Regions from separate parts of the Mesorhizobium sp. M0830 genome, predicted to be linked through region 3. Evidence: predicted binding sites of a transcription regulator. Region 3 holds the regulator's gene; each other region holds the start of a gene.
The links. Region 3 encodes LexA, which represses DNA repair genes until DNA is damaged. Its sites were predicted from a motif close to TGTTCNNNNTGTGTTCNG; they were not measured.
Positions count from the first base shown of each region.

Region 1: NKI20_RS10065 (DNA recombination protein RmuC) is a predicted target of LexA. The motif match lies at 6,674-6,691, and genes of this name have one in related genera.
Region 2: NKI20_RS18785 (ImuA family protein) is a predicted target of LexA. The motif match lies at 6,199-6,216, and genes of this name have one in related genera.

Region 1 is NZ_JAMYOR010000012.1:62,007-72,481, forward strand. Features, by position in the region: gene NKI20_RS10025 (hypothetical protein) at 1-777, shown strand; gene NKI20_RS10030 (2-dehydropantoate 2-reductase) at 677-1,717, opposite strand; gene dapE (succinyl-diaminopimelate desuccinylase) at 1,844-3,037, shown strand; gene NKI20_RS10040 (transporter) at 3,041-3,673, shown strand; gene truA (tRNA pseudouridine(38-40) synthase TruA) at 3,730-4,494, opposite strand; gene NKI20_RS10050 (GNAT family N-acetyltransferase) at 4,625-5,134, opposite strand; gene fmt (methionyl-tRNA formyltransferase) at 5,131-6,084, opposite strand; gene def (peptide deformylase) at 6,090-6,620, opposite strand; gene NKI20_RS10065 (DNA recombination protein RmuC) at 6,724-7,995, shown strand; gene NKI20_RS10070 (GFA family protein) at 8,002-8,406, opposite strand; gene NKI20_RS10075 (cation diffusion facilitator family transporter) at 8,469-9,434, opposite strand; gene NKI20_RS10080 (transglutaminase-like domain-containing protein) at 9,578-10,387, opposite strand.
Region 2 is NZ_JAMYOR010000030.1:64,702-75,176, forward strand. Features, by position in the region: gene NKI20_RS18740 (2-hydroxyacid dehydrogenase) at 1-68, shown strand, start outside; gene NKI20_RS18745 (L-idonate 5-dehydrogenase) at 83-1,114, shown strand; gene NKI20_RS18750 (GlcG/HbpS family heme-binding protein) at 1,147-1,596, opposite strand; gene NKI20_RS18755 (LacI family DNA-binding transcriptional regulator) at 1,605-2,645, opposite strand; gene NKI20_RS18760 (HpcH/HpaI aldolase/citrate lyase family protein) at 2,962-3,837, shown strand; gene NKI20_RS18765 (DUF1737 domain-containing protein) at 3,880-4,086, shown strand; gene NKI20_RS18770 (hypothetical protein) at 4,073-4,759, opposite strand; gene NKI20_RS18775 (TetR/AcrR family transcriptional regulator) at 4,929-5,576, shown strand; gene NKI20_RS18780 (metallopeptidase family protein) at 5,647-6,069, opposite strand; gene NKI20_RS18785 (ImuA family protein) at 6,240-7,301, shown strand; gene NKI20_RS18790 (DUF6504 family protein) at 7,243-8,721, shown strand; gene NKI20_RS18795 (error-prone DNA polymerase) at 8,718-10,475, shown strand, end outside.
Region 3 is NZ_JAMYOR010000058.1:20,533-31,007, reverse strand. Features, by position in the region: gene NKI20_RS26695 (adenylate/guanylate cyclase domain-containing protein) at 1-1,365, opposite strand, end outside; gene gltA (citrate synthase) at 1,797-3,125, opposite strand; gene gltX (glutamate--tRNA ligase) at 3,311-4,735, opposite strand; gene NKI20_RS26680 (ComEC/Rec2 family competence protein) at 4,836-7,301, shown strand; gene lexA (transcriptional repressor LexA) at 7,295-8,047, opposite strand; gene kynU (kynureninase) at 8,490-9,737, opposite strand; gene kynA (tryptophan 2,3-dioxygenase) at 9,818-10,475, opposite strand, start outside.

The sequences.
Region 1 (10,475 bases), on a different contig from region 3:
ATGCGCTACCGCACGCTTGATCCGGAACTGATCGTCGACACCGCCGAGCGGCTCGAAGAGCGGATCGCCGACCGTTTTCCCGAAGCGGGATTGCGTGGCGTCGCCGCCGAGCTGGTCTCCCTGTCGCGCGATTTGGCCAAGGCCGCCAAGGCGCTCGAGTCGCCGATCTGGTGGCTGCGCGGGCTCATCATTGCCGCCGTCGTCGCCGGCGCGCTGGTGTTCCTGTTCGTCGGCACCATCCTGCCGCTCATTCATATCTCCCAGGCCGACGATGCGGTTCAGTCGGTGCAAGGTATCGAAGCCACGATCAACATGATGATCCTTGCCGTGCTTGGCTTCCTGGCGTTGACCCGAACCGAGGAGCGTATCAAGCGCAAACAGGTGTTCCGTCAGTTGCACGGCCTGCGCTCGCTGATCCATGTCATCGACATGCATCAGCTGACCAAGGATCCGGCAGCTCTTTCGGCCGATTTCAGGCCGACCACGCATTCTCCTGCCCGCATCACCAATGCCGCCGACCTGGCGCGTTATCTCGACTATTGCTCCGAAATGCTGTCGATCACCGGCAAGATCGCAGCGCTGTTCGCGCAGTCGGTCAATGACGATGTCGTCATCGATGGCGTCAACGACATCGAGAACCTGGCGTCCAACCTGTCGCGGAAAATCTGGCAGAAGATCACGTTGATCGACGGCCGGCCGGCGCCGCAGCGATCTGCCCCGGCGACAGGCCCGGCGAGCCAACCCGCTCCGCTTCCGCCGCGCGCACCAGCGCAGTGATCCGCTGGACCATCGGCGCCGGCGTGCCGGCCTTATCCGCCAGCCGCAGGATGGCGCCCTGCAAGTCGTCGATTTCCGTCGGTCGGCCGCGCTGCAAATCGTCCCACATTGACGAGCGCGCTTGTGGATCGATCGCCAGCATGCGCCGGGCCAGCAGTTTGAACAGGCAGTCGGGCATCCTGAGCACCTTCGACAGCAGGGATGGCCGCAGGCCGGCAATCCGCGCCGGCTCAATGCCGGACGCTTTCATCGCCGTGAGCGCCTCGTCGATCTGACCGGCCAGAATCAGCCGCCAGCGCCGATCGGCCAATTCGGTTGCCAGGGGCAGGTCCGACAGCGCCACCAGCGGGTTGTTCAAATTCATCAGCAGCTTGCCCCACAGCACGGCCTTCATGTCGCCACGGGCCTCGACCGCAAAACCTTCGACACCAAGCAGATGGATCAGGCCGGAATTGCCGTCTTCGACCATCACCTTGCTGTCGCTGGCGCGGTGAACGCGCAGCGGCAGTTCGCCATCCGGGGACTGCACGACATTGAACGGCACCATGCCGGCCAGCACTGTTTGCCCGGTAAGCCCGGCGCGCAGCCTTTCTGCATTTTCGATGCCATTCTGCAGGCTCACCACAACCGCATCCGGGCGGGCATGGACCTTGATGAGGCCTGCCATATCCTGCGTCGCGCCGCTCTTGACCGTGACCAGGATCACATCCGCCTCCGGCAGGGCGGCCGGATCGGTGGTGACTGCAAGCGCCTCCGGCTTGATCGAGCGATCGCGACCTTCAAGATCGGTGACCCGCAATCCGCCCTGCCGCAACGCCGCATCGATACGCGGCCGGGCCAGCAGAATCACCCGGCGCCCGGCGAGCGCCAGGCAGCCGCCGGCATAGCAGCCGATGCTGCCGGCACCGGCAATGACGATTCTTCTTTCCCGGTCTGCCATCCTGTCGCCCGCGCGGGTCGCAGCTATACGACATGAAAACCATAATATCGGCGGTATCGCCAGCCATGAGGCTGGCCCCCATGTCTGGCCGTGACAGGCCTTCCGCTTTCGACTATCGCTTTTGCCATGACGCTGCCGACCGATCCCGCCGAAAACCTCGCTGCCCTTATCCGCTGTGCATCCGTGACGCCCGCTGAGGGCGGCGCGTTGGGCGCGCTGGAGACGATGCTGAAGCCGCTCGGCTTCCTGGTCGACCGGCCGGTGTTTTCCGAAAACGGCACGCCCGATATCGAGAACCTCTATGCGCGACGGTCCGGCAACGGCCCGCATCTGATGTTCGCAGGCCATACTGACGTGGTGCCGGTCGGTGACGAAGCCGCCTGGACGCATCCGCCCTTCGCTGCCGAGATCGCCAATGGCGAGATGTATGGCCGTGGCGCGGTCGACATGAAGGGCGGCATCGCCTGTTTCATCGCCGCCGTGGCACGCCATGTCGAGACCAAGGGCGGCCCGAAAGGGTCGGTCTCGCTGCTGATCACCGGCGACGAGGAAGGGCCGGCCATCAACGGCACGGTCAAGCTGCTCGAATGGGCGGCTGCCAGGGGTGAGAAATGGGATGCCTCCCTTGTCGGCGAGCCGACCAACCCCGATACGCTCGGCGACATGATCAAGATCGGCCGGCGCGGTTCGATGTCCGGAGCCATAACGGTCAATGGCCGTCAGGGCCATGTCGCCTATCCCTTGCTTGCCGACAATCCGGTGCGTGGGCTGATGAGCCTGGTCGACGCCTTGCTGCACCCGGACTTCGACAAGGGCACCAGGGATTTCCAGCCGACCAATCTGGAGATCACCTCCATCGATGTCGGCAATCCGGCCACCAATGTCATCGCGGCCAAGGCGACCGCGACCTTCAACATCCGCTTCAACGACAGCTGGACGGCCGAGACCCTGCAGGCCGAGATCCACAACCGGCTCGACCAGGCGGCAAGACGCAAGAAGTACCGGCAGGCCAAGAAGACGCCGGTCGACTATGAGCTGGTCTGGCGCGACCGGCCGAGCCATGTCTTCCTGACCCGCGATGACAGCCTGGTCGAGACGCTTCGCGGCTCGATCAAGTCGACGGTCGGCAAGGAGCCGGCGCTGTCGACTTCCGGCGGCACGTCCGACGCGCGTTTCATCAAGGACTATTGCCCGGTGGTCGAGTTCGGGCTTGTCGGCAAGACCATGCATATGGTCGACGAGCGTGTCGCCATTGCCGATCTCGAAACGCTGACGCAAATCTATCAACGCTTCATCGAAGACTGGTTCGGGCAGGGCTAGGGCATGCTTTCGGCTGATGAAACCCAAGCTTCGCTGACGGGCGCCTGGCGGCTCATGCTCGGCAAGGCTGACGGCTTGCGCCTGCTCGACCTGTCGGCCGACGGCTTCTGGAATTCCTTTTTCGCCATTGTCGTTGCAGCACCGGCCCTGATAGTCGGCTGGGTCGGCATCGCCAACGAGATCGGCGATCCAGACGCTTTCGCGGGGCGCTTCAGCATGCTGGTGCGTCTGGCGACCGTCGACATCGGCTCCTGGGTGCTGCCGCTGGTCGTTCTGGCCCTGGTCGCGCCGCGCGCCGGCATTGGCGGCCGCTTCGTCCACTATGTCGTCGCCAGCAACTGGGCCTCGGCCATTACTGCCTGGCTGATGCTGCCCTCGGCGCTGATCCGGCTTTTTCTATCGTCAGCGAGCCAGGTTTCAAGCCTTGTGTCGCTGTTGTTGTTTGCCCTGTCGATGGTGCTGACCTGGCGAATGACCAACGCCACAATTGGCAAGGGGCCCGCCATTGGCACCGCCGTTTTCGTCGGTATGTTCCTCGCGTCGCTGTTGGTGCTGTTCGGCCTGCAGACGCTACTCGGCATCGCCGTGCCGGATGATGTCGGGTCCCAGAGCCTTTCCGGGTTCGTCCCCGGGTAGAGCCTTCCGGACTCTACCCCAGACAGAGCCCTTCGGGCCTCTATCCCGGAGAGCCCCTATCCTGCATAGTCGATCTCAGGATAATCGACACCCACCAGAAACAGCCCGTCGGGCGGCGCCACCTGGCCGCAGGCGGCGCGGTCGTGCGCCTCGAGCGCTGTTTTCAGGTCGGCCGCGGTCCAGCTGCCTTCGCCGACTCGCTTGAGGGAACCGACCATCGAACGCACCTGATTGTGCAGGAAGGAGCGCGCCGAAGCCCTTACCTCGATCACGTCATCTTGCCTGCTCACGTCGAGCCGCTCCAGCGTCCTGATCGGGCTGTTGGCCTGGCACTGGGTCGAGCGGAAGGTGGTGAAGTCATGCCGTCCGACCAGGACCATTGCCGCTTCGTGCATGGCGCCCGCGTCAAGCCGTTTCGGCACCCACCACACTTTGCCCTTGTCGAGTGCGGCCGGCGCGCGGCGGTTGAGGATACGGTAGAGGTAGTGGCGGCCGGTGGCCGAGAATCGCGCGTCGAAGCTGTCGGAGACGACCGTTGCCTTGAGCACGGCGACGCGCGCGCCGGCCGCCTGCAGATGGGCGTTGACGGCATCGCGCACCTTGTCGTTGGGCCACGCCTTGACGAGGTCGACATGCGCAACCTGGGCGGTGGCATGCACGCCGGCATCGGTGCGGCCGGCGGCGCGCAGCCGGACCGCTTCGCCGCAGAATTTTTCGATCGCCTGCTCGATCGCCTGCTGCACCGAAGGCTGGTCCGCCTGGTGCTGCCAGCCGGCAAACAGGCTGCCGTCATATTCGATGTCGAGGCGAAAACGCGGCATGCTAGGGCGAGACGCCGAAAAGTGTGAAGCGGTTTTCGGACGACATCATGCTCGATCTCTTGGATTAGAGACGGATTCAGATTTCAGGTGGATTCGACCTGAAATCATCCGGCTCTAGGGCTGTTGCCGCCTACGCGGCGAGTGCCGAGCCGAAGGCCGACGCGTAGACCAGTTTGCCGGCTTCCGGAGCATCGCCCCAGGCCAATGCCTGCAGAGCCTCGCTTTGATACTCGCTCTCGAACTTTTCGGCGCGGGCGTGACTGTAGCCGAAACGGCTGTAATAGGCCGGATCGCCCAACACCACGGCCAGTGTCTCGCCGGTGTCCTTGAGGCGGATATGCGCCTCGCGGATCAGCGCGCCGCCGATACCGCTGCCATGGAACGAAGGCTCCACCGCCAACGGCGCCAGCGCCACGGCCGCGAAGTTCTTGCCGCCGCTTTCGACGAACAGCCGGGAAAACAGGATGTGGCCGACCACCTGGCCGTCTTCTTCCGCCACCAGTTCGGCGACGACGTCGCCGCCGGTCACCAGCGCGTCGACCAGCCCGGCCTCCGCCTGCTGGCCAAAAGCGTGCTCTTCGACGAGGCGAATGGCCTCGCGATCCCGCGGCGTCGCCGCGCGTATCGACATCATGCTCATGAGAATTTCATTCCTTTTTCGATCTTGGCCCCGCGCAGGAACTCCTGCGCGGCAGCAGGCCTTCCGCCCGCCCGTTGAACTTCGACCAGCCTGATCGCGCCTGCCCCGCAGGCGACAGTCAGCCGGTCATCGAGAATTCCTCCCGACTCGCCCAAATCTTCCGAAAGCGACAGGCCTTGCGATAGCGTCGAGCGAAGCAGTTTCAGCCGTTCCGGGCGGCCGCCAATTTCTATCTCCGACCAGGCGCCGGGAAAGGGCGACAAGCCACGAATATGATTGTGGACCTCGCTCGCCGGGCGAGTCCAGTCCACGCGCGTCTCGGATTTATCGACTTTCTTGGCGTAGGTCACCCCTTCCACCGCCTGGTCGGCAAATGTCAGCGTGTTCCTTTCCAGTCGGGCCAGCGCTTCCACCATCAGGGTTGCGCCGACGCTCATCAATCGATCGTGCAGATCGCCGGCTGTCATATCGGGCTCGATGGCGCATTTTTCAACCAATCCGACCGGACCGGTGTCCAGACCCTCTTCCATGCGCATCACCATCATGCCGGTTTCGCTGTCGCCGGACATGATGGCGCGCTGGATTGGTGCAGCCCCCCGCCAGCGCGGCAAAAGCGAGGCATGGCCGTTGATGCAGCCAAGCCGGGGCGCCTCCAGAACCGCCTTCGGCAGCAGCAGGCCGTAGGCGACCACCACGGCTACATCGGCCCGCAAGGCCCGGAAAGCGGCCTGCTCGGCCTCACCTTTGAGCGAAGTCGGTGTACGCGCCTCGATGCCCAGCCGCTCCGCTTCGCGCTGCACCGGCGACGGCGTCAGTTCCAGCCCGCGCCGTCCGGCGGCGCGCGGCGGCTGGGTGTAGACGGCTGCGACTTCATGTCCGGCCTCGGCGATGGCGCGCAACGTCGGCACCGAAAACTCCGGCGTGCCCATGAAGATGACGCGAAGGGGCATTTCCCCTATCCCACCAGCTTGCCCGGCGCCTTGTCTCTGGCGAGCTTCTTGAATTTCTTCACAACCATGTCGCGCTTCAGCTTCGAGATATGGTCGATAAACAAGACACCATTGAGGTGGTCGATCTCATGCTGCAGGCAGGTCGCCATCAGGCCCTCGGCCTCCATCTCCTGCAATTTGCCGTCACGGTCGAGATACTTGACCCGCACGGCGGCCGGGCGCTCGACCTCGGCATAATAGTCCGGGATCGACAGGCAGCCTTCCTCGTAGACGGACCGCGCATCGGCGCTCTCCAGGATTTCCGGGTTGATGAAGACGTGCGGCGCCGGCTCCTCGTCTTCCTTGGCGAGATCGATCACCAGCATGCGCAGCGGCTCGCCGATCTGGATTGCGGCCAGCCCGATGCCGGGCGCGTCATACATGGTCGCCAGCATGTCGTCGGCTAAATTGCGCAAAGGCGCGTCGACACGCTCCACCGGCTTGGAAACCTGGCGCAGGATGGGATCGGGAAGGATGATGAGCGGCTTGATCGGCATGGCGCTCCACCTAAGACCTCCAGCGAAAAGCGTCAACCGTTGCGCGCGAAGCTCGTTCACGTTTTGATCTGTGCGATCAGGGCGAATCGTTTATGCTGTCCACATGAATGATCTGAGCACCATCCTTTCGGAACCTGTCGCCCGGCTTGGCGCCACCACGATCACACTCGGCCATGCGCTGGCCTTCGGCGCCTTGCTGGTTCTCGGCCTGTTCGTGGCGCTCGTTGTCGCGCTGTGGCGGTCGGCCAAGGCGCGCGCAGTCGCTGCCGCCGAAGCCGCCGATCATGCCCGCGACGCCGAGGCGCGAATGGCCGGCATTCTGCAAAGCCAGGCCGAGATGCAGGGCCGCATGGGCGCCATCGCCGAAGTGTTCGGGGCGCGGCAAGCGGAATTGACGCAGTCGATCGGCCAGCGTCTCGATGCCATGACCGGCAGGCTCGGCCAGACCATGACCGAGCAGACGAAATCGACGCATGAAAGCCTGGCCAAATTGCAGGAGCGGCTGGCGATCATCGATGTCGCGCAAGGTAACATCCAGTCGCTCGCCGGCCAGGTCGTGCAGTTGCAGGCGATACTCTCCAACAAGCAGACGCGCGGCGCCTTCGGTCAGTCGCGCATGGAGGCGATCGTCGCCGACGGCCTGCCGCACGGCGCCTACGAATTCCAGGCGACGCTGTCGAACGGCAGCCGGCCCGACTGCCTGGTGAAGATGCCGAACGGCGCGCCGTCGCTTGCCATCGACGCCAAGTTTCCGCTGGAAGCCTGGAACGCCATCCGCGCCGCCGATGGCGCCGACCTGCAGAAGGTCGCCTCGCAGGCATTCCGCCGCGACATCGAGATCCATGTCCGCGATATCTCGGAAAAATACCTGATCCAGGGCGAGACCCAGGACACCGCCTTCATGTTCGTGCCTTCGGAATCGGTGTTCGCCGAGATCCATGAGAATTTCGAGGCGATCGTCCACAAGGCGCATCGCGCCCGTGTCGTCATCGTCTCGCCGTCGCTGCTGATGCTGTCGATCCAGGTTATTCAGGCGATCCTCAAGGACGCCCGCATGCGCGAACAGGCGCACCTGATCCAGGGCGAGGTCATCCGGCTGATGGAGGATGTTGCGCGTGTCGATGAGCGGGTGCGCAAGCTGCAGGTCCATTTCGGCCAGTCCGCCAAGGACATCGACGACATCCTGGTTTCTACTTCGAAGGTCACCAAGCGCGGCCAGAAGATCGAGGCGCTGGAGTTCGGCGCGCAGGCCGACGGCGAAGCCGCGGCGGACGCCGCGTCGCGGCCTCCCGCTGCAAAGGCTGACACGGGCGCTCGCGTTGCCGATTCGAAGACCGGGCAGCTCAGGCTGAGGGTCGTCGAAGGCGACGATTGAACAGCGCTACTGCTCCTCGACGGTGGTCATGTCCTGAAATTCCGGCAGCCAGTGCAATGCCGAGCGGTGCCAGTATTGCATCCGGGGAACCAGTTCATCGCGCTGCCTCGCCGTGCCGACCCGGATGCCATAGACTTTCGGCCCGTCGCCAACCGATGTGGCGTATAGATGCGAGCCGCACTCGCCGCAAAAGGCCTGCGCGCGCTTGGCGCCGCTCGATCCTGTCTTGATGTAGATTTTCGGCGTACCCTTGGTGATGCGGTAGTTGCTTTCGAGCGCCGGAACCGTCACGCGAAAAGCCGTGCCGGTCAGTTGCTGGCAGTCCGTGCAGTGGCAGATGTTCGTCTTTTCAGGATCGACCTCCGCCTCGTAGGTGATGGCGCCACAATGGCAGCCGCCGTCGATTTTCATCTTCGTTCCTCCAAAGTGTTGTTAATCTTAGCGAGGCAAGACCGTGAGGCAATGGCGCAACGCTAATCCGGCGCCGGATTGGATGCGGTCTCGATCAGCTTGCGCCGCTTTTCCCAGGTGCCGGTGGTCTGCGGCTTGACGAACAGCCGTGTGATCTCCGGCATCTCCTTCTGTAGCCGCGCCTCCAGGCGCTCCACACAGGCTTCGATCTCCGGCGCCGTCAGGTGATCCTCGAACTCGATGCTCAGCCCGGCAACGATCTCTGCCGGCCCCATATGGACGGTCAGAACGCCGTTCGCCCGCTGCACCGCCGGATCTTGTTGGGCGATCGCCAGCACCTGTCTCTGCACCTCGGGCGAGGCCGGCTCGCCGATCAGTAGGCCCTTGCTTTCGCGGGCCAGGAAAATTGCCGTCGCGCCAAGGATCAGCCCAATGCCGATCGAGGCGGCGCCGTCGAGTTCCGGCATCCCCAGCAGTTCCGCCGCCAGGATGCCAGCGAAGGCGACGATCAGGCCGAGAAGGGCCGCACTGTCCTCGAACAGCACGGTGTAGACGCTCGGATCCTTGCTCGACTGCACGGCCCGCAGCCAGCCTTCCTTGCCCTTCTGATTGCGGAACTCCTTCAGCGCCACCAGCCAGGAGCTGCCTTCGAACAGGAAGGAAAGGCCCAGGACGAGATAGTTCACCTTGACGTTGGCGACCGGTTCCGGCGCCATGATGTGGATCACGCCCTCGTAGAACGATACCCCGGCGCCCACGGCAAAGACGAGAAGTGCGACGATGAAACTCCAGAAATACAGTTCGCGGCCGTGACCGAGCGGATGCGTGTGGTCAGCCGGACGGGCGGCGCGATGCATGCCGTAGAGCAGCAGGCTGCCATTGCCGGTATCGACCAGCGAGTGCACGCCTTCCGACAGCATCGCCGAACTGCCGGTGAAGAAGGCGGCGGCGAACTTGGTCAGCGCGATGGCGAGATTGCCGGCCAGCGCCGTGTAGATCACCCGTTTTGAGCCGCCATGCGCAGCCATGGTGTGTGGTCCCGTTAGATGCGCACCCAGCCTAAGGCCAGAGGCAGAAGCTCCACAGACATCACAATGCACGAACCGCAGGCTCGTTCAAAGCTGGCGTGCGTCAAAGACAGTGCTGGACAGATTGGCCGGCAGGAAGCGGGCTAGTCGACGATCTCGCTGGTCCACACCTTGAACCCGGCGAGCGTGCCCGGCCCGAAAATATGGGTCAGCGGCACATCGGCGGCGTCACGGCCGGAGGCGATCAGGATGCGGCCGATGCGCGGTGCGTTGTTGCGCGGATCGAAGGCATGCCAACGGCCGCCGAGATAGACTTCCATCCAGGCGCAGAAATCCATGCTCGCCCATGGCTTTGGCATGCCGATGTCGCTGATGTAGCCGGTGCAGTAGCGCGTCGGGATGTTGAGTGCCCGGCAGAATGTGACGGCGAGATGCGCATAGTCTCGGCAGACACCGCTCTGTTCGCGGTAGGCCTCCGCAGCGCTACGTGTCGGCCGAGCATTGCCGTAGTTGAAGACGAGATGATTGTGGACGAAGTCGCAGACCGCCTGGACGCGTGGAATGCCGAGCGGCGTTTGCCCAAACAGCCGCCACGCTTCATCAGCCAGAAGGTCGCTCTCGCAAAATCGGCTGGGCAGCAGGAACAGCAGCGTGTCCGCCGGCAGGTCGCGCACCTCGTGCTGCCAGGCCATCAGGTCGCCCATCTCGAAGGTGCCGGGATCGCGGATCACCGCGTCGGTGCCGAAGGTGAAACGCCCGGGCGGCGCGACGAACCGGTTGCACCAGTTGCCGAAACTGTCGCGGTAGCTCTGGATGGGCACCGGCGGGTTGGAGATCAGGAAATCCGGCCGCTCGAGATCGGAGGCACGGGAATAGTGGACATTCAGCATCGCGATGAGCGGCGTTTCCTGCGGAAAGTCGAAGCTCATTTCGCAGCCGATGTGGATTCGCATTGTCGTCCTGACCGGCCTGCCTGACGATCACCCGGCGACGGCACGGTTGATGCTGCAGTGCGAAAATGACCATGGCACGGACCGCCAG
Region 2 (10,475 bases), on a different contig from region 3:
GTCAGCTCGTTCGCGACAATCTCGCCGCCCATTTCGGCGGACAGACCTTGCTGACACCGGTCGTCTGAGAGAGGATCACATCATGAAATCGATCGTCATCCACGCCGCAAAAGACCTGCGGATCGAGGAGACCGATCCGGGTGCCCCTGGCGCCGGACAGGTCGAAATCGCCGTCGAAGCTGGCGGCATCTGCGGCTCGGACCTGCACTACTATAACCATGGTGGCTTCGGCGCTACTCGCCTGCGCGAGCCGATGATCCTCGGCCATGAAGTTGCCGGCACAGTGAAGGCCATCGGCGGTGGCGTTTCCGCGCTGGCCATCGGTGACCGCGTCGCGATCTCGCCCAGCCGACCCTGCAATGCCTGTCGCTATTGCCTGCAAGGCATGCAGAACCAATGCCTCGACATGCGCTTCTATGGCAGCGCCATGCCGATGCCGCACATCCAGGGCGCCTTCCGCCAGCGCCTGGTCGCCGAGGCGTGGCAGTGCCACAGAATAGCCGACCACATCTCCATCAACGAAGCCGCGTTTGCCGAGCCCTTCGCGGTTACGCTGCATGCCATGAACCGCGCCGGCTCGCTGCTCGGCAAGCGGGTTCTGGTCACCGGCTGCGGGCCGATCGGCGCGCTTTGCGTCCTCGCCGCACGAGCCCACGGTGCGCGCGAAATCGTCGCCACCGATGTCATGGATGGCGTGCTGGCGAAGGCCCTGGAGATCGGCGCCGATCGCACCATCAACGTCGCGACAAACAGCGAAAAGCTCGCCGCCTACAATGTCGACAAGGGTAGTTTCGACATCATGTTCGAGGCCTCCGGCAATGAACGCGCGGTGCGTGCAGGGCTCGATGTCCTGAAGCCGCGCGGCGTGCTCGTGCAGCTCGGGCTCGGCGGCGATCTGTCGATCCCGCAGAACCTCATCGTCGCGAAAGAGATCGAGATGCGGGGCACTTTCCGTTTCCACGAGGAGTTTGCGCTCGCCGTCGACCTGATCAATCGCCGCCGGGTGGACGTCAAACCGCTACTGACGGGCATCTATCCTCTCGACGAGGCGGTCGCGGCTTTCGACATCGCCGGTGACCGAAACAAATCCATGAAGGTTCAGATCGCGTTCTGAAGATCCTTCGGTTGCGCTGGGGGCACATCGCCTTAAATCACGTCGGCGCCAACCGCCGCCAGCGCAGCGTGTGCCACATCGAAATCCTGCTCGCCGGTTCCCGAACCGACGCCGATGCCGCCCGCAAGGCGTCCGCCGAAGCGGATCGGCAAGCCCCCAGGCAAATTGGTCACGCCGCCCTGCGAAGCGATACCGGCTGAGAGCGCCGCTTCGAACGCCATGCCGCCAGTAGCGGCGTTTATTGACGCTGCGGTGCGCGCCTTCGCCTGCGCCGTACGCATGCTGAGGAACCGCGCGCCATCCATGCGCAGGCTGGCGAGGACTTCGCCGCTCGCATCGACAACCACGAGACATTGCGGCACGCCCATCGTGACGGCGCGCGCTGCTCCGGCTGCAACGGCTTTCAAAGCACCGTCATGCGTGAGGGTGATGGTCTCGCGAAACATCGCTATTGGGCTGCCCTTCGCTGCGTTTGAATCCATGCAGGAACTCAGGTGCTTTCGCGCTCGACGACGCGATAGCCGGTGAGCACGATTTCTTGGCCGTGTCGTTTCTCGTCGCCTCGGATCACCTGGATCAATCTGCGCGCGGCCTGTTGCCCGATCCCGTAGCAGTCGACATTCACGGTGGTGATGCCGGGATGGCAAAAGGCGGCTACCTCGTAGTCGCCGAAGCCGGCAATGGCGATGTCCTGCGGGATCCGCATGCCCCGGCGCTTGCATTCCATCAGTGCGCCGAAGGCCGAAAGGTCCGAAACGCAGAGTACGGCTTGCGTGTCCGGCCAACGCTCCAGCATGCTCACGACGGCCTGGCCGCCCTGCTCGATGGATATTGGCGGCACGCCAAAGGAAACGAGGCGCCCGGTTGGCAGGCCGAGCTCCTCAATGGCTCTGACAAAGCCTTCGCGCCGCTGGCTGCCGCGCGTGTCGCGCGAGGTCGTGCCACCGATGTAACCGAATTTTCGGTAACCCTTCCTGGCGAGCGTCTTGACGAGAAGTCCCATCGCCTCCTCGTTGGAGAAACCAACCACTTGATCGATCGGCTTTACCGGCAACTCCCAGGTTTCGACTACTGGAATGCCGGCGCTCTTCAAAAGGCGGCGGGCGCGATCCGTGTGAGCGCCGCCGGTCAGGATGATGCCTTCCGGCCGCCGACGGAGCATCGCTTCGATCAGCTTTTCCTCCTTCTCGACCGTATAGTCGGTGTAGCCGAGCAGAAGCTGGAGCCCCGTGCTCTCCAGTTCATCCGTAATGCCGCGCGCCGTGTCGGCGAAGTTGGAGTTGTTGAGTGACGGAACCATCGCGGCAACAAATCCAGTCTTGCGCGAGGAAAGGCTGCCGGCCGACTGGTCAAGCACATAGCCGAGGTCGTTGACCGCGACCATGATCTTTTCCCGCGTCGCCTTGGAAACGCGACCGCCTTCCTTCAGGGCCCGCGAAACCGTCATGGTCGACACACCCGCCCGCAGCGCCACGTCGACCATCGTCGGAGCGTAGCTCTCGCTCGGTTTCGATGAGGCTGCCTTGGCCATCAGCGCTCTCTACCGGCCGGCCGCGCCGGCCTGACAAGCGCCAGACACTCAGTCACGGGGTTTGTCTGGCGTCCGGCCGCGTTCATGCACCACCTCTCAGAATCGGATCGACTTCGATATGTTATCGATACCACCGCGAGCTGGCAACAACCAGGTCGTGTCCGCCTTGGGTTTCGGTCTCTGGAGATTTCCCTCCCAATTCCAGACTGCCTTTCCACTCGCTTTAGGCACGGCTTTGCGCCACAATCTCGGCCAGACCGGCTTCGCGGCTTCCTGAAAGCAGACCTACCGGCGATGCCGCTGGAGCTCGCACCCTATGGAACCATACCGCCCGCGCCGCTCGGTGCTCTATATCCCGGCCTCCAACGACAAGGCGCTGGCCAAGATCGCGCAGCTGTCCTGCGACGCCATCATCATCGACCTGGAGGACGCAGTCGCTCCGGCCGACAAGATCGCCGCTCGCGGGAAACTGGCCGCGATTTTCGCCGGCCATGCCGACAGGCATTGCGAGATGATCGTGCGCATCAATGCGATGGCCAGCGGGTGGGGCGCCGACGACCTGCTGGCCGCCGCAAGCTGCGAGCCCGACGGCATTCTGCTGCCCAAGGTCGACACGCCGCGCGACCTGCTCGAGGCCGGTGATGTGCTCGACGACAACTTCGCCCCCGACAGCGTGAAACTATGGGCCATGATCGAAACGCCCAAGGCCATGCTCAACATCGGCACCATTGCCGAACTTGGCCGCGATCCCGCCGCTCGGCTGGCTTGTTTCGTTGCCGGAACGAACGATCTGGTGAAGGACACCGGCGTGCTGGCGACGCCGGACCGGCGCTATCTCGTGCCATGGCTGATGCAGATGGTGCTGGCCGCGCGGGCCGGCGGCATCGACATGATCGACGGCGTTTCCAACGATTTTCGCGATCTCGACGCTTTTGCCCGTGAATGCACGGAGTCGGCGGCCATGGGATTCGACGGCAAGAGCATCATCCATCCGGCCCAGATCGAAGCCGCGAACCGCGCCTTCGCGCCGTCCAAGGAAGCGGTGGCGGAGGCGCGCTTGATCAAAGATACTTTCGCCCTTGCCGAGAATGCCGGCAAAAGCGTGATTGCGCTGAACGGCAAGATGGTCGAGCGGCTGCACCTGGCGCAGGCCGAAAAACTGCTGGCAAAGGCGGCCGCCACCGGCGCATGATATCGGGCTTGCGGGCCGTGGTACTCACGACAGGACTGAAAAATGAAGCTCTACCGCTTTCTGACTGGCCCGGACGATGCCAGCTTCTGCCACAAGGTGACGGCCGCCCTGAACAAGGGCTGGCACCTGTTCGGCTCGCCGACCTATGCCTACGACAAGAAAGCCAAGACGATGTGCTGCGGCCAGGCAGTGGTCAAGGATATCGACGGGCAGGAATACGGGCCGGACACCAAGCTCAGCGACTGGTAATCGGCGCTCGCATCCACAGCCACCCGGCCAGCCAGGCGATCGCTGCCGCAAGCGTCATCAAGCCCAGGTCAAGCGCCAACTCCGGCACGAACGCCCGGAGCGCGATAGGCACCGCGCCAATGATATAGAGGGCGAGTGGAATGCGCGGCACGCCTCTTGCAACGACAAGAGAGGTTACAAACGCGAGCGTCCCGAGCAGAAAAAGAACTGAACTGACGACCAGAGCCAGTCCGAGAGGACCGGCGCGCAGCTCGATGATGGTCGCCAGAGGAAGTTTCGAAAATACGAGATTGATCACCACTTCCACACCTACCAAACTTGCCAATGCAACGAAGTTGATAACGAACGCGATGGTACCGAACAGGCCCGCGCGCCGGCCAAACGCAAGAAACAGGCCTACGACAAGACCAAGCGCCAATATCTCGGCGACTGGCGCGAGAAGTTGCGTCAGATCGGTGGTCGCGATGAGCGCGCTGCGTTTGGCCGCGTTGACCAGAAGAATAAGCGCGCTTCCCACCCCGGCGACGGAGGCAAGCCGATAAAGCTTGGCGCTGTGCGCAGCCGCGCTCGACTGGACACTCGCGGAATTCTCCTCGTGCTGGGGTTCTTCGGCTGGCCTCTGAAGCGAAATGAGCGATTGCAGACGGCGCGGTTCGGCGGTTCTGGCGAGCATGTTCGTCTCCTCATATGGGAAAACGGGAGCCGCGAAGACCGCAGGCCTGTTCCGATCCCATTTGTAATCACTGCTTACATGCTCTTGCCTGCGTTGTAAACGCTGATTACATTAATCGCGGATCGTGCTACAGACGCGTGAAGCAGCTCTACGGAACGAAGGAAAACGGATGGCAAAAGCCAAGACGCCTCGCCGCACCAGCTACCACCATGGCAATTTGCGGGACGCGCTGATCGATGCTGCAATTCAACTTGTCGAGGAAGGCGGCCCTGACCATGTGAGCGTGCGCGAAGCCGCAAAGCGGGCCGGCGTTTCCCCCGGCGCGCCCTTCCGGCATTTTCAATCGAAAACAGCGCTGCTGACCGCGGTAGCCGAACAGGCCATGAGCCGGCTGACAGAGGCCGTGGCCGATGCACTTTCAGAAGTCGACAGCGCAGATCCCATCGTGGCCTTCGAAGCAATCGGACAAGGCTATCTGGAATGGGCGATCGCCAATCCCACGCATTTCCAGGTCATCAGTTCCCGAACGCTGATTGATTTCGACGGGTCGGACAGTCTTCGCGGACAGAATGAGGCCATTCGCCGGAAGATGATCGACCTGCTGACCCAAGCGCAACAACAGAGTAAGTTGGCTGCGAACGCAGACTTCGATCATCTGGTTCTTGCCGCTCGTGCATTTGTCTATGGCTTGGCACGAATGGTGGTTGATGGTCATTTTTCGCAGTGGCATCCGTCCGAGCCGCCATCGCTCGCCCTGCGGAAGGCGCTGCATCTTTTCATCAGCCGGATGACCGACCTGTCTGAAGCGAAATCTTAGAAGCCTTTGCCGCCGCTGAGTTCTGGGTCGACTTGAGAGGAGTAGACATTTCACGCGGCGTAGGAACCAGTTACTCGGCCGCCTCTTCGATCTTCTCCATATCATCGTCCGACAGCCCGAAATGGTGGCCGATCTCGTGGATCAGCACGTGGGTGACGATGTCGCCCAGCGTTTCCTCGTTCTCGGACCAGTAGTCGAGGATGGCGCGGCGGTAGAGCGTGATGCGGTTCGGGCCTTCGCCGGTCTGCGGATTCCAGCGCTCGGCGATGCCGCGTCCTTCGAACAGGCCGAGCAGGTCGAAGGGCGTCTCCAGCGACAGATCGTCCATGATCTCGTCGGTCGGGAATTCGGCGATCTGGATGACGATCTCGCCGGTCAGCTTGCGAAAATCCTCCGGCAGATGGGCATAGGCCTCCAGCGCGAGGAACTCCATTTCGTCCATGGAGGGCGAGAGTTCGTCGTGCCAGGTGCGGGTCTTGTAGATGCGGGCCATGCTTTGTCCTTTGATCCGGGCATATAGGCTTTCGCACCGGAATCGGCAAATGCGCCTGCATCATCGGGTGGAGAGGAATAAATTCCCCATGACTCCGCTTGACTCTTCCAGCACCCTCTGGAATCTATAGGGAACATAACAGGAACAATTGTGAGTGGAAGCTGACCGTCATGGCGATGACCGCCGTGGCGCGGGAAACTGTTTTTGCCCTGCGCCGCCAGATCGCGAAAATCGAGGGAACGCTGCCCGAGCGCCTGCAGGCGCCGGCCGCAGCGACCCTTGATGCTGACGTCAACACGGATGTCGCATCCAATGCCGACCTCACAATCGTCCGGCGCGGCATTGCCGCGGCTTTGCCGGATGCGTACCTTCCCACCGGCGTCGAGCGTCTCGATGCCGCCCTGAGCGGCGGCCTGCCGAAGGCAGCCCTGAGCGAAATCCATGGCACGCAAACCCGCGATGCCGGGGCCGTCGCCGGCTTCGCCCTGTCGCTCACCAGCCTGATCCTCAAGCAGGCGCAAGGGCTGCCGGTGCTGTGGATCGGCACATCGGAAATTTTCCGCGAGGCGGGCTTTCCCTATGCCAGGGGGCTTCACGCCTCGTTCGGCATCGAGCCGGAACAATTGCTGTTTTCCGAGGCGCCAAAACTCGTCGATGCGCTGTGGGTCGCCGAGGAGGCGGCCCGGATGACGGCGCTCGCCGCCGTCATCCTGGAAATTCGCGGCAATCCGCAGCGGCTGGACCTGACCGCGACGCGCCGGCTGCATGCGCGGGCGCAAGGTGCCGGCCGGCCGGTGTTCCTGCTGCGGCAGGCGGCAGAGCCCGAACCGACGGCGGCCCCCGTCCGTCTCATCGTAGCGTCGGCGCCGGCGGTACCGCGCGACACCATCGCCGGGCCGCTCGCCGGCTCGATCGGCCACCCGGCCTTCACCCTCACCATCGGCAAGAGCCGCACGGCCCTGCCTGGACAATTCACACTGGAGTGGAACCCCGATGAACGCGCATTCGACGAAAGAGCGGGCGACGATAGAAGGGGCGAAGAGAGAGGCCGGACAAAGAATCCTGTCCCTCTGGTTTCCCTATCTGGCAGTGGAACGGATCCTGCGGCAGCGTCTGGGGCGGTCCTGGCGTTCCCGGCCGTCGGATCACCTGCCGCCGTCTCGCCCACCGCTCGTGATCAGCCATCGCGACCGCAACGCGCAACGCATCTCGGCCCTCGACGAGCGGGCTGAGGCGCTGCACCTGAAGCGCGACATGGGCATTGCCGATGCGCGCGCCATGCATCCGTCGATCGACATCGTCGAGGCCGATCCGGAGGCCGACCGCCGCCTGCTCGAAGGCCTTGCCGACTGGTGCGACCGCTACACCCCGCTGGTGGCGCTGGACGGGGCGGACGGCCTGTTTCTCGACGTCACCGGCTGCACCCATCTGTTCGGCGGCGAACGCGCCATGCTGGACGACATCCTGTCGCGCTTCTTCCATCAGGGGTTTGACGTCCGCGCCGGGCTTGCCGCGACACCGGGGGCGGCCTGGGCGGCAGCACGGTTTGCTGGTGACCGCATCGTCGATGGCGGCGAGGAGGAAGCGCTGCTCGCACCCCTGCCGCTGGCCGCGCTGCGCATCGAGCCGGCGACTCGCGCCAGCCTGGAAAGCGTCGGCCTGCGCACGGCGGGCGCCGTCATGGCGGCACCGCGCGCGCCGCTCGCCCGCCGCTTCGGCGCCTTGCTGCTCCTGCGCCTCGACCAGGCGCTTGGCCGTCTCGACGAGGCGGTGTCGCCGCGCCTTCCCGTCGCGCCGCTTTCGGTCGAACGCCATCTCGCCGAGCCCGTCACCCTGACCGAGGACATCGAACGTCTGGTGGGCATGCTGGCGACGACCTTGAAGACCGACCTCGAGCGCCGCGGCGAGGGCGCCAGGGCGCTGGCGCTGCTGCTCTTTCGCGTCGACGGCGCCGTCAGCCGCATCGCCATCGGCACCTCGCGGCCGATGCGCGAGCCCCGGCTGATCCAGAAATTGTTCCACGAGCGGCTGGCGGCGCTCGAACAGGATATCGATGCCGGCTATGGCTTCGATCTGGTGCGGCTTTCGGTGCTGACATCAGCCGCTTTCGACATGCAGCAGGCCGACCTTGCCGGCGAGGTGATCGACGACGGCGCCGATATCGCGCTGTTTGCCGACCGCATCCGCGCCCGGCTCGGCGATGGCGCGGTCCTGCAGCCGGTTGCCGTCGAAAGCCATCTGCCGGAGCGCGCCGTCGCCACGATCCCCTTCACCGAAGCGCCGCGCCGGACCACGCCGCCGAAGAGGCCGGACAGGCTGCAGGCGCCGAAAACCATCTTCCCGCCGGAACGGCCGATCCGGCTGTTCCGCTCGCCCGAACCCATCGATGTGCCGGCCACCGAAATGCCGGAGGGACCGCCACTGAACTTCCGCTGGCGGCGCGCGCTCTACCGAGTGACGCGAGCCGAGGGGCCGGAGCGCATCGCGGCGGAATGGTGGCGCGAGACGCCAGGCGACGAAGCGGCATCGACACGCGACTATTTCCGCATCGAGGATGCCGACGGCCGCCGCTACTGGCTCTACCGTCAAGGCCTTTACGGCGGCGCCTCGCAGGTCCCGCCGCGCTGGTTCCTGCATGGTGTCTTCGCATGAACGCGCTGACCGTCATTCCCTATGCCGAGTTCGGCATCCAGTCGAATTTCTCCTTCCTGCGCGGCGCTTCCAAGCCGGAGGAACTGGTGGTCGCCGCCAAGCTTTTGGGCTTTTCCGCGATCGGGCTTGCCGACCGCAACACGGTGGCTGGCGTGGTGCGCGCCTGGCAGCAGGCCAAAGTGGAAAAGCTTTCCTACCACCCCGGCTGCCGGCTGGTTTTTGGCGACGGCACGCCGGATATTCTCGCCTATCCCAGGGACCGCAAGGGCTGGGGTCATCTCTGCCGCATGCTCACCCAAGCCAACCTGCGCGATGAAAACGAAAAGGGCGCCACCCTTCTCCAGCGCAGCGACCTGCTCGAATGGGGTGACCTCCTGTCGCTGGCGGTCCTGCCCGATCTGACGGCGGGGGCGCAAGATAGTCTCGCCTTGCTTCGTGATCTCAAGCATCGTTTCGGCCGGAACCTGCGGCTTGGCGTTTCACCCGACTATGCCGGCAATGACCGTTTCCGGATCGAGCAGGCAGCGGGGTTTGCCGAGAGCGCCGGCATCCCACTGATGGCGACCAACGACGTCCTCTACCACACGGCCGAACGGCGCCCGCTGCAGGACGTGCTGACCGCGATCCGCCTCAACACACCCGTCTCCGAGGTCGGGCTGCAACTGGCCGCCAATGCCGAACGCCACCTGAAGCCGCCAATGGAGATGGCGCGCCTGTTCCGCAGGCATCCGCAGGCACTGGCCGAAACCTTGCGCTTTGCGCAGGAGCTGACTTTTTCGCTCAGCGATCTCCAGTACAACTACCCCGACGAACCGACGGAATCGGGTCTCGGGCCGCAGGCCGAGCTGGAACGGCTGGCGCGGGAGGGGGCTGCCGAGCGTTATCCTGCAGGTGTGCCCGCTTCGGTGACCAAGCGCATCGCGGAAGAGCTCGCTCTAATCGAGCGCCTCAACTATGCCCGCTATTTCCTGACCGTCTACGACATCGTCAAGTTTGCCCGCAGCCAGGACATTCTCTGCCAGGGGCGCGGTTCGGCCGCCAATTCGATCGTCTGCTTCTGCATCGGCATCACCGAAGTCGGGCCGGACAGGATCGACACGCTTTTCGAGCGCTTCATCTCCGAGGAGAGAAACGAGCCGCCGGATATCGACGTCGATTTCGAGCATGAGCGACGCGAAGAGGTGATGCAGTACATCTATACGAAGTACAGCACCAAGCGCACGGCATTGGCCGCCGCCGTCATCAGCTATCGCGGCCGTTCGGCGCTGCGCGAAGTGTCCAAGGCGATGGGCCTGTCGGAGGATGTCAGGGCGTCGCTGTCCGGCTCGATCTGGGGCTGGTCGACCTCGGAACTCGGCGAAAAGGAAGCCCGCGCCGGCGGCCTCGATCGCGCCGATCCAGTGTCGCGACATGTATTGGAACGCGCCAACGAGATCATGGGGTTTCCCCGCCATTTGTCGCAGCATGTTGGCGGCTTCGTCATCACCAGGGACCGGCTCGACGAGATCGTGCCCATAGTCAAGACGGCGATGGACGAGCGCAAGATGGTCGAATGGGACAAGGACGATCTCGACGCGGTGAAGATCCTGAAAGTGGACGTGCTGGCGCTCGGCATGCTGACCTGCCTGAAGCGCGCCTTCACCTTGCTGGAGGAACACTATCCCAATGCACGGGATAAATATGGCCGGCCCTATGTGCTGGCCACGCTGCCGCCCGAGGACAGGAATGTCTACGACATGATCTGCCGCGCCGAC
Region 3 (10,475 bases):
CGGCGAAGGATACCTGGCCGCCGCTTCCAGGGTTTCATAGATCTTGCCCTGGGCCACGTCGGTCGTAAGCCCCATTACTACGACCCGACCGACATCCGCGTCCCAGTAGGCCCAGGCGAGCTGGGCGTACGCCGCGCCGAAATCGGGGTCGAGTTGCACGGCTTGCTGGAAATACTTCACAGCCTGCGCAAACTCCTCGGGCGTGTTGATACGGTTGTAGATGTCCATCCCCTTGAGATAGGCCTCATAGGCCTCGGGATTACTGGTGCCTCCGGCCCGGGTAGCCGGCGCGCCGCTCACCAGGCGGAGCTGGAGCGCACCCGCTATGCTGCTGACAACGCTGTCCTGCAGCGCGAATACGTCTGCCCACCGGCCGTCGAAACGCTCCGCCCAGAGATGTCTGGAAGTCGAGCCATCGATCAGCTGCGCATTGATGCGCATGTCGTCGCCGACGCGGCGAATCGAGCCTTTCAGCAGGTACCGGACGCCCAATGCCGCCGCAATCTCCGCCGGCTTTGGGTCCTTGTCCTTGTAAGCGGAGGCCGCGTTGGGGGAGAAGACGAAAAGACCCGGCACACGCGCCAGTGCGGTCGTCAGATCCTCGGTGAAGCCGTTGGCGAGATATTCTTGTTCCTTGTCGTCGCTGAGATTGTCGAAGGGCAGGACGACTAGCGAGGCCCGGGTGTCGGCTGCCTCGCTGACGGTCGGAACGGCAAGCTGTGCAGGCCTCTCCCACGGCTGCCACCATGCTACTGCAAGGCCGAGAGCCAGGACGAGAACACCCGCCGTGACTGGAAGACGCCAGGCGCGCGGCTGGCGGCGAGCATGGAGGGTCTTGCCCGCTGCCGCTGGATCAAGCAGTACGCGATACGCCCGAACTGGTTCGGTGATGTTCTTAACCCTCTGTTCGCCCATTGACGCAAATGTGAACGCTAGCTTCCTCTCGACCTCCTTGGCCACTTTTCCCGAGACGCAGATGCCGCCCGGTTCCGCTAACTGCTGAAGTCTGGCCGCGATGTTGACCCCATCGCCATACCGGTCGTCGCCGTCAACGATCACCTCGCCGAGGTTGATACCGATCCGCACCAGGATCTGTTCCGACTCGGGAAGCGAGGCGTTGCGCTCGGACAGGCCGCGCTGCAGCGACACTGCACATTCGACGGCATCGACGACACTGCCGAATTCGGCCAGCATCCCATCGCCCATCAGCTTGAAGATATGGCCGTGGTGGCGAGCGATTTCGGGTTCGAACAGCTCTTTGCGTCCGGCACGAAGGCGCTCGAATGTACCGGCCTCGTCGCGCTCCATCAGAGACGAATAGCCCACTACATCTGCGGCTAGAATCGCGGAAAGCTTGCGGTCCATTGTTGGCCTGGCCCCGGCGGAACATAGCATTGGTTGTTCCGATAAGAAACTGACCTCACCAGCACTCAGCAAATCCCTATTTTCCGCGCGTTCATTGATGGCTGATGCGGCGACGGTTGACCAATATCGTATTCTACCACATTCAAGACATTCGAGCTTACCTGTCGGAATGGCTCGTTTGGGTCATGGATCTGAATTCGGCCGAGCGGGTGGGAGCATATTGCCTTCTCCGGCGACTTCCTTTGGGATCGAGCAGCCAAGGCAGCCGGCCGGAAAGCTCTCAATCTGTCCGCGAAACAGCGGGCAGCATGACGATGTTCAAGCTTCGCTCCCCCTTAGCGTTGTTTAGCGGGAAACCAACGCTACGCCCTATATAAAAGTCCCTATTCGCTACTGGCTATTCGCTATTCGCTATTCGCTATTCGCTCTCATCACCGCTTGGCGATCGGCACGTAGTCGCGCTCCGGCGCGCCGGTGTAGAGCTGGCGCGGGCGGCCGATCTTCTGGCGCGGATCCTCGATCATCTCTTTCCACTGCGCGATCCAGCCGACGGTGCGGGCGACCGCGAACAGCACGGTGAACATCGTGGTGGGGAAGCCCAGCGCCTTCAGCGTGATTCCGGAATAGAAGTCGACATTCGGGTAGAGCTTCTTCTCGATGAAATAGGGATCGGTCAGCGCGATCTTCTCCAGTTCCATAGCGATGTCGAGCAGCGGATCGTCCTTGATGCCGAGCTCGCCCAGAACCTCGTGCGCCGTCTTCTGCATGATCTTGGCGCGCGGATCGTAGTTCTTGTAGACGCGGTGGCCGAAGCCCATCAGCCGGAATGGGTCGTTCTTGTCCTTGGCGCGGGCGATGAACTCCGGGATATTGTCGACATGGCCGATCTCGCCCAGCATGTTGAGCGCCGCTTCATTGGCGCCGCCATGGGCCGGCCCCCACAGGCAAGCAATGCCGGCGGCGATGCACGCGAACGGGTTGGCGCCAGAAGAGCCGGCGAGACGAACGGTCGAGGTCGAGGCATTCTGCTCGTGATCGGCATGCAGGATGAAGATGCGCTCCATGGCGCGCGCCAGCACCGGGTTGATCTTGTATTCCTCGCATGGCACGGCAAAGCACATATGCAGGAAATTGGCGGCGAAATTCAGCTCGTTCTTCGGATAAATGAAGGGCTGGCCGATGTGGTATTTGTAGGCCATCGCGGCGATCGTCGGCATCTTGGCGATCAGCCGCATCGACGCCACCATGCGCTGATACGGGTCGGAGATGTCGGTGGAATCGTGATAGAAGGCCGACAGCGCGCCGACCACGCCGCACATCACCGCCATCGGGTGCGCGTCGCGGCGGAATCCAGTGAAGAAGCGCGACATCTGTTCGTGCACCATGGTGTGGCGCGTCACGCGGTAATCGAAATCGTCCTTCTGCGCCTTGGTCGGCAATTCACCGTAGAGCAGGAGATAGCAGACCTCGAGGAAGTCGCCGTGTTCGGCCAACTGGTCGATCGGGTAGCCGCGATGCAGCAGTATGCCGGCGTCGCCGTCGATGAAGGTGATTTCGGATTCGCAGCTTGCGGTCGAGGTGAAGCCGGGATCGTAGGTGAAGGCCCCGGTGGTGGTGTAGAGCGAAGCGATGTCGATGACGTCAGGCCCGACAGAACCGCTTCGCACCTTGAATTCGTGGGTCTTGCCGGCGAATGCAAGCGTTGCCGTGGCCTCCTGGCCCTTGCCGCCCAAGTCCAGTTTTTTAGCAGCGTCGGTCATTGCAAACTCCTTCTTGTTTCCTCATGCCGGCAAAGGCAAAAATTCCGCAGAGCGACACGTTGAGATCACCGCAATGCGCGTATTCGCCACCGCATTTCAGGAGGTGCGTGCCAGATTGGGCCAAGGCCTAATGTTGCACTGCGAAACCCGCCTTTCAATGCCAATCTTCTTGGGCCAGTTTGCTCCTAATCGATTTGGTCTTCTATGCGCGCCAGGCTTTCCTCGCGGCCGAGCACGGCAAGCACATCGAACACGCCCGGCGAGGTGCTTTTGCCGGTCAAAGCGGCGCGCAGAGGCTGGGCCACAGCGCCGAGCTTGTGGCCACCAGCCATGGCAACCTCGCGGATCGCGGCCTCTGCCGAGGCGGCCGTCCAATCACTTGTAAGCCCATTCAAAGCTTCGTGAGCGCCGCGCAGGATCTTGCGGGCATCGTCATTGAGCAAAAGGGCCGCCTTGTCGTCGATCGGTAGTGGCCGGGTGGCAAACAGGAAGGCAGCACCATCGACGAGTTCGACCAGCGTCTTGGCGCGCTCCTTCAGGCCCGGCAACGCGGCCAGCAGCTGCGCCTTGTTGCTGTCGTTCAGACGCGCGGCCATCGCCGAGCCGCCTTCGAGATAGGGCAGGGTGGCGATGAAGATATCGAACAGCTCGGCGTTGCCCATGCGGCGCATATGCGCGCCGTTGATCGCCTCCAGCTTGGCGAAGTCGAATCGGGCCGCGCTTTTGTTGACGTCACCGATGTCGAACCAGGAGATCATATCGTCGATCGACATGATCTCGTCGTCGCCGTGGCTCCAGCCCAAGCGCGCCAGGTAGTTCAGCAATGCCTCCGGCAGATAACCCATGGCACGATAGGCTTCGACGCCGAGCGCGCCATGCCGCTTCGACAGCTTGGCGCCATCGGCACCGTGGATCAACGGGATGTGCGACATCGAGGGCACGGCCCAGCCCATGGCGTTGTAGATCACAGTCTGGCGCGCGGCGTTGGTCAGATGATCGTCGCCGCGGATGATATGGGTGACGCCCATGTCATGATCGTCGACGACGACTGCATGCATGTAGGTCGGATTGCCGTCCGAACGCAGGATGATGAAATCGTCGAGATCCTTGTTGGGGAAGCGTACCTCGCCCTGGACACGGTCATGGACAATCGTCTCGCCCTCGGTCGGCGCCTTGATGCGGATGGCACCCTTGTCGCCTGCAGGCGCCTCTGAGGGGGCACGGTCGCGCCAGCGGCCATCATAGCGGGGCGGCAGGCCTTTGGCTCTGGCGGCCTCGCGCATCGCCTCCAGTTCGGCCGGCGTGGCATAGCAATAATAAGCCTTGCCCAGGCGCACGAGTTCCTCGGCCACCTCGCGGTGGCGCGGCGCGCGCTCGAACTGCGACACCGGCTCGCCGTCCCAGGTCAGGCCGAGCCAGGAAAGTCCGTCGAGAATGGCAGCCGTCGCCGCGTCGTTGGAGCGTTCGCGATCGGTATCTTCGATGCGCAGCAGCATCGTGCCGCCGGTGTGCCTTGCATACAGCCAGTTGAACAGCGCCGTGCGCGCGCCGCCTATATGCAGGTAGCCGGTGGGCGAGGGAGCAAAACGGGTGACGACCTTGTCGGACATGTAACTCTCGGAAACCATCTGAAGCGGGTGCGGTGCGCGGACTTTCGCGCGCCCGGCGTTCATGTAGCATAGGGTGTCGAGGGCGCAAGGGGCAGACCCGATGGCTGGACGAGGCTGGGGCTCGGATCAGGACGAGGACGCTGTCATTGGCGTCAGCGAGCGGTCCCTGTTTGCAGCGCCACTGCCAGCTTCATTGCCGCCGCCATCGCCCCTTGTGCCGGCACCCGACAAGGCGCCTTTGCAAGCCGGTGTCTCCGCCCCTGTTCCAACTGCCGAAGCCAGCAGGATCGTGCGCTTGCGCCGGCAGATTGGCCTGATATCACCGCCGCGCCTGCGCAATAGCCTGGCCATGGCGGCGGGCCTGGAACTCGACCGAGGCGTGGCCTTCCTGCTGGTGCCGGTCTGCCTGGCAAGCGGGGCGATCGGCTATTTTTCGCTTGTGGCGGAGCCGGACTTCGCAAAGCCTGTCGCAGTTGTCATCTTGGCGGGGCTCTGTGCGCTGGTCTCGCGTTCCTGGCCGAAAACCCATCTGTCCTTCATGGCGGCGCTTTTGTGTACACTCGGCCTGCTCGCCGCGAAGGTCGAGACATGGCGAGCCGGAACGCAGATGCTGGGCTCGGAAATCTCGACGCAAGTGACCGGCCGGGTCGTCTCGCTCGAACGGATGGAGAGCGGTCGCATCCGGCTGACAATCGACGTGGCATCGACTGCAAGGCCGAAACTGCGCTATGCGCCGGAGCGGGTGCGGCTTTCGGCACGCAATATCCCGGCGGACATGACCGCCGGTTCCCTGATCACTGGGTATGCCAAGCTGTTGCCACCGACCGGGCCGGTGCGGCCGGACAGCTACGACTTCTCCTTCGACAGCTATTTCGCCGGCATCGGCGGCAGCGGTTTCTTTCTCGGCAATCCAAAACTTGTCGTCACCGACGACGATAACATGCCGTTGGCGGCCCGGCTTTCCTCGGGGATCGAAAAAGCCCGTGAGGCCATTGCCGATCACATCAGGGGCAGCGTCGGTGGCGCCGAAGGCGAGATCGCCGCGGCGCTGATCGTCGGCGTTCGCGCCGGCATTCCCGATGACGTGAACGAGGCGATGCGGCGTACCGGCATCTATCACATCATCTCCATTTCCGGACTGCACATGGCGCTGGTCGCTGGCACCATCATGGGTTTGCTGCGTGGCGCCTTCGCCCTGTTTCCGGATTTTTCCGCGCGTCGCCCGGTCAAGAAGTATGCTGCGGCTGCCGCACTGTTCTCGATCGCCGCCTATCTTATCATCTCAGGCGTCGTCGTTGCCGCCGAGCGCAGTTTCATCATGCTGGCGGTGATGCTGATTGCCGTTCTTTTTGATCGGGCAGCACTGACGATGCGCAATCTGGCGATCTCGGCGATCGCGGTCATCATGGTGTCGCCGCATGAAGTGGTCGGCCCGAGTTTTCAAATGTCGTTTGCCGCGACGGCCGCGCTGGTCGGTGCCTATGCCGGCTGGGCGGATCATCGTGCGGGGAAGGCGAGGCCACCGCCGCCAAAGCGATCCTTGCCCGGCTTCCTGACGCGAAAACTCCTGCTGGCGGCAGCCGGCCTTGCCATGACCTCCATCATCGCTGGCAGCGCCACGGCGCTGTTTGCCATCTGGCATTTTCAGCGTGTGTCGCCGCTCAGCCTGTTCGCCAACCTGGCCATCATGCCTATCGTAACAGTCGTAATGTTCCTGGCTGTCGCCAGCGCGCTGCTGATGCCATTCGGGTTGGACTGGCCGGCCCTCTATCTGATGGGCAAAGGCCTGACGGTGATGATCGCGATGTCCGGATGGATTTCCGAGCGTTCGCCAGTCGACGCAATCGGTTTGATTTCGCAGCAATCCGTCGTGCTGGTGACGATTGCCTTGGTCATCGCGACGATGGCGACCACATGGTTGCGGCTCGCAGCGCTTCCCTTCGCGCTTGCCGGCCTGTTGACCGTCTCGGATACGCGCGCACCTGACGTGCTGGTCTCGGAGGATGCGAGGCTGGTGGCGCTGCCGATTGGCGGCGGCGAACTCGCGGTCAGCCGGGCCAGGCCGAACGAATTCACCGTCGACAACTGGAAGCGTGCGCTGACATCCGAAAGCATTATCGCGCCGGAGGTGTTCGACGAAGGCGACGGGCAATTCGACGTCGAGGATGCGGCTGAAATGCCGGCGGGAGCGCCATTCTATTGCACATCAGGCGTTTGTCTCGCCAGGCATCCGTCCGGTGCTATCATTGCCTATGTCGAGGACCGAAAGGACACCTGGAAAGCCTGCGGCTTCGCCGACCTGATCGTCATCAACGACGCGACGGCCTATGACGCTTGTCACAACCCGCTGGTTCTCGTCATCACCAAACGGCAACTGGCTAGCAATGGCAGTGCTGCCGTCTTCTTCGATCGCCAGTCGGCGACCACGCCGGCAACGGTCAGCTTTGCGGTGGGTAGGCCCTACCGGCCTTGGCACGTGCAACGTAAGTTTTCGCGTGAGGCGAGGGGCCTGCCGCCCTTCAAGAGACCGGACAAGCCCGTCGTTAAACCGCAGGTGCCTCAGTAACGGCGGATCAGGCCGACAAGCTTGCCCTGCACCTTGACCCGGTCTGGTCCGAAAATCCGTGTCTCATAGGCCGGATTGGCGGCTTCGAGAGCAATCGAGGCACCCTTGCGGCGGAACCGCTTCAGCGTCGCTTCCTCTTCATCCACCAGCGCCACGATGATCTCGCCAGGGCTCGCCGTATCGGCGTTGCGGATGATGACGGTGTCGCCGTCGAAGATGCCGGCCTCGATCATCGAGTCGCCCTTGACCTCCAGCGCATAGTGCTCGCCTCCCATGATCATGTCCGGCGGCACCGAGATCGAATGGGTCTGGTGCTGGATGGCATCGATCGGCACACCGGCGGCGATGCGCCCCATCACAGGGATCGACACGGCGGAGACCACGTCGTCGTCATTGCCGGCTGAAGGCATCCGTGAAGACGCCGGCTTGATCTGCCGGCCAAGGCCGCCCTGGCCGAGACTGGCCTGACCAAGACTGCCCTGGATGACGCTAGGCGAGAACTTTTTCGCCGCGTTGAGGCCGGGCGCGATCGAATCCGGCAGCCGCAGCACTTCCAACGCGCGCGCCCGGTTGGGCAGCCGGCGAATGAAGCCGCGCTCTTCCAGTGCCGTGATCAAACGATGAATCCCGGATTTGGAGGCAAGGTCGAGCGCCTCCTTCATCTCGTCGAAGGATGGCGGAATGCCGCTTTCCTTCAGGCGTTCATGAATGAACATCAGCAGTTCGTGTTGCTTGCGTGTCAGCATGGCGGCCCCCAGGGTACCTAAAACCAGAATCAGAAAACAAACCCAGAACAAACACTATATGTTCCAGTTGTGTTCTGCAACCGTTTAAAGTTTAATGAATCTGTTAAGGCCGCTGAAATTATTTGGCGCGCGCCAGCGCGCTTGGGTGATCACGGCATGCCGTCACAAGGCGCTTTCCGGCATTGAAATTGTTATGGTTAATGGGCTGCCGCCCATCGTTGGCCCAAGCTTTGGCATGAGCTGCCCATGGATCCGCGACGGGGCATTTCCAGCCTTCCATGCGTTCGTCTGCCGTGAACGAAACGAAGCCAAAATGCCAACCTTGGTTAATTTGTTGATGCCAGTGTTGGCCAGCAGCGGCAACCGGATTTGTGCACTGGAAATTCGTCCCTCCATCATCCGACCAAGAGGCAACGATGCGACAACAGTTGGGACGACTGCGTCAGGTCACGGCCTCCTTGACGGCGAAACGCTGGTCCTTCCATGCATCCGTTCGCAGAATGTCTTCCAGCACCTCGACCGCCAGCCACACGTCCTTGTAGCCGACATAGAGCGGCGTAAATCCGAAACGGATGGTTGACGGCGCGCGGAAGTCACCGATCACTCCGCGCTCGATCAGCGCCCGCATGATTTGATAGCCATGATCGTGAACGAACGACACCTGGCTGCCGCGCCTGGTCGCGTCGCGGGTGCTCTCCAGCGTGAGGCCATAGGCGCCGCACTTCGCTTCGACGAGCTGGATGAACAGTTCGGTCAGCGCGACGCTTTTCTTTCGCAATGCCGCCACGTCGACGTCGTTCCAGATTGCGAGCGCACCTTTGAGCGCCCGCATCGACAGGACCGGCTGCGTGCCGCACAGAAAGCGGCGGATACCGGTGCCGGCAACATAGCCTCGTTCGAAGGCAAAGGGCCGTGCATGCCCCCACCAGCCGCTGAGCGGCTGGCTGATCGCGCCGTGGTGGCGTTGCGCGGCATAGATGAAGGCTGGCGCGCCTGGACCGCCGTTGAGGTACTTGTAGGTGCAGCCGACAGCGAAATCGGCTTTTGCATGATCGAGCTCGACTGGCAGAGCGCCAGCGGTGTGGCATAGATCCCAGACGATCAGCACTCCGGCCGCATGAGCTATGCGCGTCAGCGCCGCCATGTCGCGCAGTTCACCCGATTTGTAATTGACGTGGTTGATCAGCACCACCGCGACGCTTTCGTCGATCAGCTCTTCGATGGTTGGCGCGTCGACGCCCGCGAGGCGCAGAAGGACCCCATCGCGGGTCGAGGCAACGCCTTCGGCGATGTAGAGGTCGGTGGGAAAACTGTCAGCCTCGGCGACGATGGCCGATCGGCCGGGCCGCATCTCCATCGCGGCATGTAGCACCTTGTAGATGTTGATCGACGTCGTGTCGCAGACAACAGTCTGTCCGGCTGCGGCCCCGATCAAGCGTCCGAGCTGGTCGCCAAGTTCGATCGGCATCTCGAACCATCCGGCTGTATTCCAGGCCCGAATGAGATCCTTGGCCCATTCCTCGGTGGCCGCCTGCTGCAGCTCGCCGAAAACGGCATGCGACGCTGCCCCAAGCGAATTGCCGTCGAGATAGATCACCCCCTCCGGCAGAATGAAACGATCGCGCATGGCGCGGAGCGGATCCGTGGCATCCATCGCTTCGATTGCAGCGAGATCAGGAATTCCACTCATGGTCAGTCAGTCCTCGGTTGTTCGCGAAGGTTTTCCGCTGCAAGCGCGCCCTCGATGTGCCTGTTCTCATTTCGATTGTGTCAAAGCCGGGTACGGACTGCCCACAGCTCCGGAAACAGCACGACCTCGAGCATCTTCTTGAGATACGAAGCACCCGACGTGCCGCCGGTGCCGCGTTTCAGGCCGATGATGCGCTCGACCGTGGTGACGTGGTTGAAGCGCCAGCGGCGGAAATAGTCCTCGAAGTCGACCAGCTTCTCGGCCAGTTCGTAGAACATCCAGTAGCGCTGCGGGTCGCGGTAGATGGTCTGCCAGGCGACCAGAACCTCTTCATTCTCGGTTCGCGTCTCACGCCAATCCGTGCGCCTGGCATCGGTGCCGATGTCGAATCCGTTGCGCGCCAGAAGCAGCAGCGCTTCGTCGTAGAGCGACGGCTCCGCCAGGATCGCCTCCAGCTTGCCGCTGAGGTCCGGCCGGTGCTTGTGAGGGCCCAGCATGGCGAGGTTGCGGTTGCCGGCCATGAACTCTATGGCGCGATACTGCCAGGACTGGAAACCCGAGGACTGGCCGAGTGCATCGCGGAACTCGGTATATTCGCTGGGCGTCATCGTGCGCAGCACATCCCAGGCGTTGTTGAGCTGTTCGAAAATGCGGGCGACGCGCGACAGCATCTTGAAGCTTGGCTCGAGGCGATCGGCGCGGATCGAGCGGATCGCAGCGCCAATCTCGTGCAGGGCG